Azospirillum sp. TSH100: one gene and its partner. The protein of the gene in region 2 interacts with the protein of the main gene of each other region in a pairwise test. Links are inferred from orthologs where the notes say so. Each region holds a gene or a part of one and is shown on either strand. Other genes may lie near its edges. The genes, in order: cysE and cysK.

Region 1 (3,051 bases), on a different replicon or contig from region 2:
GAGCAGGACGAGATCTTCGAAACCGAGCGCCACCTGCGCTACGTCGCCTGCACCCGTGTCCTCGACCGCGTCTGCATCACGGGCGTGGAGCCGGGCTCGGAGTTCCTCGCCGACCTGACCGATGTCAGCCATCGATCTCGATCATAGGACTATAACGATGGGAGCACTCCGCTGTTACCAGACTTCACTCTGGCAATTTCATTACGCGTCGAGGTGTGATAAGCGCCTCGTCGTTGTTAGACACTTTGATGGTTTGCCTTGGAATTGCGTGGGGAGTTAGACACTACAAAAGCGGATAAGTTATTGACATAATTACGATAATTGGGGCCTGAAAATCCCCGTGTCGGCGGTTCGACTCCGTCCCTGGGCACCATCCTCCCTTATAAACCAAAGGTGTGGATGGTGCGTGTTGGTCAAACCAACTGACCATTCTCTTCCAAATTATGTTCGAGTTCTTCCGCTGACCTTAAGCGGCTCGGACTCTGGCCACCCTACCCGCCCGATTCCCGGCAGTTTCACGGCAAGGTCCAGCGGGTCGATTCCCACCGTCAGTCCCAACAGATTCAGCTCCACCCCCTCCTCCAGCGCCAGCAGCAGACCGGCGACGCCGAACAGGCTGATCTGCCAGCCGGTGCCGCTCGGCGCCCGCGCGAACAGGCCGGAGCCCAGATAATCCTTGCCCAGCGCGGTCGAGGGCAGGTCGAGCCGCAACTCCGGCACGGCGCGGGCAATCCAGGCGGCGAAGGTGTTGCTGTTCGGGCCGGGCCAGACCCGGTACTCGCCGGCATAGGGATAGCGGGCGGCAGCCTCGGCGATCCTGGGGATGGCTGCCTCAGCAGGGGGGCCGCGCAACTCCTTCAGCAGGGTGGGTTGGGCGCCGAACCAGCGGCCATCGGGATCGCGCTGGCTGACGGCAACCACCGACAGGCCACGGTAGGCGCGCCAGCCGATCACCTCATAGACGGTATAGCTGCGGGCGCCGGCCGGCTTCACGGCGAACCAGGGATGCACGCCGAAGGCACCGCGCCAGGACAGCACGCGGGCGGCATAGACCTGGACAACCGCCTCCGGCGTCGTCGCCGCGTCGGGGGCGAGGCCAACCGGGCTGCGGTCGATGCGGCTCCAGTCGACCGCCGTCGGCACCGCCCCGGAGGCAAGCAGGAACACCGGCCCTGCCAGCAGCAGGACCAGCGTCAACAGAAATGCCAGCAACACCCTCACGGCCCCCGCGCCCTGACCTCGATCCATCTTCCATGTAGTCACTGTGAAGACGGATTTCCGGTGACAGCGAAGGGACAGAGCGCAGAGGAGGCCGCTCAGATGCTGTAATCGCCCTGTTGCAGGCTCTGGTCCATGGTCAGCGCCGGCGCCGGCTCGTCACGGCACCAGCCGACGACCTTGGCGGGCACGCCGGCCACGGTGGCGCAGCCGGGAACGTCCTTCAGAACGACGCTGCCGGCGCCGACCTTGGCGTGGGCGCCGATGGTGATGTTGCCCAGCACCTTGGCCCCGGCCGACAGCAGAACACCGTCGCGCACCTTGGGATGGCGGTCGCCATGCTCCTTGCCGGTGCCGCCCAGCGTGACGTTCTGCAGGATCGACACGTCGTTGCCGATCACCGCCGTCTCGCCGATCACCACGCCGGTGCCATGGTCGATGAACACGCCGCGCCCCACCGGCACCGCCGGGTGGATGTCGACGGCGAAGGCCTCCGACACCCGGCTTTGCAGGAAATGGGCAAGGTCGTGGCGGCCGCCCCGCCACAGCCAATGGGCGACGCGGTGCCATTGCAGGGCGTGGAAGCCCTTGAAATAGAGGAAGGGCGTCAGGCAACCGTCGGCGGCCGGGTCGCGGGCCAGGATGGCGGCGAGGTCGGCGGCGGCCGCATCGACGATGGCCGGGTCGGCCTCCATGGCGTCGCGCACCACGGCGGCCAGCCGGTCCTCCGGCATGGCGCGGTCGGCCAGCTTGCGCACCAGAAGGGCCGCCAGCGCCGGGCCGAAACCGTCACGCGCCAGCACCGCGTCATACAGGAAGGGAGAAAGGCCGCTCTCCTCCTCCGCCACCCGGACGGCATCGGCGCGCAGGCGGCGCCACAGCGACTGTTCGACCGTTTCGGCCGGCTCGCGCATCGTGACGTCCAGGCTGTCCATCGCAACCACCCCTTCCCGCACAGCAAACCGCTCCGCATTCCCAATTGCGGGGCGCATGGCTGTTACTGTGGTGAGCCTGCCCCGCTGCGGTCAAGACCGTTCCCGTCAAGGCTGCTTCCCGTTCCGCCACCACCCGCCGAACCCTCGGCATGCGCCCGGCGGAAGGCCTGCGGCGACCGCCCCTCGCGCTTGGTGAAGAAGCGGGAAAAATAGGCCGGATCCTCGAAGCCCAGGGCATAGCCGATCTCCGCCATGCCATGGCCGGTGTAGATCAGCGAGCGCCGCGCCTCCAGCATCAGCCGGGCATGCACCAGCTGCAAAGTCGACAGGCCGGTGACGCGGCGGCAGGCGGCGTTCAGGCGGTTGGAGGTGACGCCCAGCGCCGCGGCATAGCGCTCCACCGGCCAATGCTGGCTGAACCGCTCGTCGATCATCGGCCGCAACCGGGCGAGCAGCCGGACGTCCGGCGACACCCCCTGCCCGTCCCGCGCCGCGCCGTCGCGCCGCCGGGCGGCCGCCAGCCGCAGCACGGCGACCAGCAGCAACAGCACCTGGGCCGAGATCGCGCTGGCCCGGCCGACATGGTGGGCGCGGAACTCCCGCCTGATCTCGGCGAAACAGCGATTGAGCGCCGCCGCCTCGTCCGATCCCGGCTCCAGGCCCCAAGCCATCGGCAGGGCCGGGGCCTCGCGCAATTCCGCCTCCGGGGCGGCGGCCTGCACACCGGCCAGGAAACCCTCCGACATGGTCAGCACATGCCCGTCGGTGGCGGGTTCGAACTGGAAGCCGTGCACCACCTGCGCCGGCACCACGATCAGCGCTGGAGCGCGGAACATCACCTCCACCCCGTCGGCGGTCAGCCGCCCGCCGCCGTCCGTGACCAGCAGGGCATGGCTCA
Region 2 (3,063 bases):
ATGCGGGCGGCGGCACTGTCCACCTTCGGATGGCCGAGTGTCGATTCGTCGTGGATGACCTGCCGTTGCAGGTTCGACAGATCGACGGTGTCGTCGTCGACGATGCCGATGGTGCCGACACCGGCCGCCGCCAGATAGAGCAGCAGGGGCGCGCCGAGGCCGCCGGCGCCGACGACCAGCACCTTGGATTGCAGCAGCTTTTCCTGGCCGATGCCGCCGACTTCCGGCAGCACGATGTGGCGGGAATAGCGGTGAAGCTGGGTATCCGTGAAGTCCATGGCCGGCAGCATAGCGCAAGGATCGGCCGTTGCGACAACATTCGACGCTGCGTTTTCCGCAAGCCGGCTGCGCCGCCGGCAGTGCGGAACCGGCTCAGACCTTGGTCGATGTGGTGGTCGGCTTCGCTTCCGAGGCCCACTGTTGCAGGCGGGCCTGCCGTTCGCGCAGCGTTTTCTGGATGGCACTTTCCTGATTGGTGCCGCTTTCCGTCAAGGTCGGGTTGCGCGGCACAAGGCTCAGCTGGAAATCGGTGGGCGTTTTCAGATCCGACGGCGGCACCACCACCATCGTGTATTGGCCGGGATCCAGCTTGTAGGTCGGCTTCTGCAGGAAGGTCTCCTGGGTGTCCGGTTTGCCCGAGTCGCTGGCCGCGACCACCTTGCCGTCCTTGTCCATCAACGCCCAGCGCGTGTTGGGCAGCGACAGGTTGGCGGTGAAGGTGCCGCCCTGAACGACGTTGAAGGTGTGTTTCTGAATGCCGGTGTCGCCGTTTCCCGGCGGCTGGGCGGTGCCCTTCAGCGACGCGCCGGCACCGGTCACCAGGATATTCTGGCGCTCGGTGACGTCCATCGAATAGTCGCGCACGCCCGCCGCGCGGTTGGCCTGGGAAAAGGTCGCCGTATAGGTGCCGGGGCCCAGCCGCGCACTGGCGTCCGCCGTCGATTCGTTCGACCGCAGGGTGGTAACCACCTCGTTGCGGTCGTTGCGGATTTCGACGTTGGTGTAGCTGTTGTTGATCTTGAAATTGAATTCGCCGGACTTGCTGACCGTGAAGGTCTGGGTATCGGCGTTGGCGCCATCGGCACCGATGCCCGTCGTCTTCCCCTTGAACTGGGAGAAGGCGCTGCTCGACAGGTTCGGGACATAGGTGGCGGCGGCAACATCCGACATATCGGTCACTCCCCGGCGGCGGCGCGGACGGAAACTGCGGCGCGATCGACGGAAAGATTAGCCGAAACGGCGATTTTCGTCAAATTTCGGCCCGGAATTTCGCCGATAGGCTGCGGGTGGGGGCGCAAGGATCGCCCCCAACCGCCCCTATCGGCGTTGATCCCCGCTTACTCCAGACCTTCGAACAGGGCGGTCGAGAGGTAGCGTTCGGCGAAGGACGGCAGGATCACGACGATCTGCTTGCCGGCATTCTCCGGACGGGCGCCAACCTCCAGCGCGGCGGCCAGCGCCGCGCCCGACGAGATGCCGACCGGCACGCCTTCCAGACGGGCGACGGCGCGGGCGGTCTCGAAGGCGCGCTGGTTGGAGATGCGCACCACCTCGTCGATCAGCTCCTTCTTCAGGATGTCAGGGACGAAGCCCGCGCCGATGCCCTGGATCTTGTGCGGGCCGGGCATGCCGCCGGACAGGACGGGGCTGTCCTCCGGCTCGACCGCCACCGCCTTGAAGGAGGGCTTGCGCCCCTTGAGGACTTCGGCGGTGCCGGTCAGCGTGCCGCCGGTGCCCACGCCGGAGATCAGGAAATCGACCTGACCGTCGGTGTCCTTCCAGATTTCCTCCGCCGTGGTGGCGCGATGGACGGCCGGGTTGGCGGTGTTCTTGAACTGCTGGAGCAGATAGGCGTTCGGGTCGGCGGCCAGGATCTCCTCCGCCTTGCGGATGGCGCCCTTCATGCCTTCCGCCGCCGGTGTCAGCACCAGCTCGGCGCCCAGCAGCTTCAGCATCTTGCGCCGTTCCACCGACATGCTTTCCGGCATGGTCAGGATCAGCTTGTAGCCCTTGGCGGCGGCGACGAAGGCCAGCGCGATGCCGGTGTTGCCGGAGGTGGGCTCGACCAGCGTCGTGCGGCCGGGGGCGATGGTGCCGGCGGCCTCGGCGGCCTCGATCATGGCGCGGCCGATGCGGTCCTTGACGCTGGCCAGCGGGTTGAAGAACTCCAGCTTGCCGATGATCTGGGCCTTCACCCCCGCCTCTGCGGCCAGACGGTCGAGCCGCACCAGCGGCGTGGCGCCGATCGTGTCGAGGATGCTGTCGTAGATCTTGCCGCGGAACTCCGGTGCAGCCATGATTCCACCTCTGAAATTTGTGTTATATGTGATTTCAACACCCCAGGCGGAGCATTATCCAGCACAGGGTGCCTGTCAAACGGGAAGTGGTGCCGCCAAGCCTCTTCCGTCAGATGGTGAAGTCGATGCGGTCCTCGGTCTCGCTCTCCACCCCGGCACGGCGCGCGCGCATGCACAGATCCTCGATGGTGATGGTGTCGAGCTTGGCCATGCACTCTTCCTGCAGCTCGCCCCACAGCGGGCGCACCACCTGATGGCCCAGCACGGAACCGGCCGGCTCCTCGATCGGGTCGGTGGCGGTCTCCATGGCGCGGACCACCTTCACGATCTCGCCCAGCGTGATCCGCCGCCGCTCGCGCGCCAGCCGGTAGCCGCCGCGAGGTCCGCGCACCCCGGCCAGCACGCCTTCGCGCACCAGCTGTTGCAGCACCTGTTCCAGATAGCGCTTCGGGATGCCTTGGCGGCGGGTGATCTCGCCCGACTGCACCGGCTCGGTGCCCGCGTTGTAGGCGATGTCGAGGACCGCCTCGATGGCGAACATCAGCTTTTTGGAGATGCGGAGCATCACGAACGACTCCCGGTATTCTGACCGTGGGTGGCCGACGGTGGAACCACCATCCTCTCCCCCACTTCCGCCTGTTGGTTAAGAACCGTTTTACACCGCGGATGCGGTAATTCTCAACAGGATTTGTCGCAGACAGACTCGGGAAAATGCGCCACCTCTTCCGTTCGGGTTGCGGTCACCCCACCCCATCACCCAGCTGGG

What was found.
Region 1: the proteins of cysK (region 2) and cysE interact in binary tests that used the Escherichia coli proteins (3 or more experiments, as listed by UniProt). The link is inferred for Azospirillum sp. TSH100 from one-to-one orthologs.

What each region holds. Positions count from the first base shown.
Region 1 is NZ_CP039638.1:247,919-250,969, reverse strand. What follows is about bases 236-2,969. They hold cysE (serine O-acetyltransferase), read right to left. Parts: upstream 2,154-2,969; coding sequence 1,317-2,153; downstream 236-1,316. Other genes in these bases: E6C72_RS26510 (helix-turn-helix domain-containing protein), read right to left, coding at 2,216-2,969; E6C72_RS26520 (DUF3750 domain-containing protein), read right to left, coding at 442-1,212. Outside these bases: E6C72_RS26525 (hypothetical protein), read left to right, coding at 1-147; more of E6C72_RS26510, read right to left, coding at 2,970-3,051.
Region 2 is NZ_CP039634.1:1,294,100-1,297,162, reverse strand. Bases 318-3,063 are described here. They hold cysK (cysteine synthase A), read right to left. Parts: upstream 2,298-3,063; coding sequence 1,338-2,297; downstream 318-1,337. Other genes in these bases: E6C72_RS06155 (DUF2218 domain-containing protein), read right to left, coding at 3,051-3,063; E6C72_RS06160 (Rrf2 family transcriptional regulator), read right to left, coding at 2,407-2,862; E6C72_RS06170 (hypothetical protein), read right to left, coding at 373-1,170. Also shown: E6C72_RS06175 (molybdopterin-synthase adenylyltransferase MoeB), read right to left, coding at 1-278.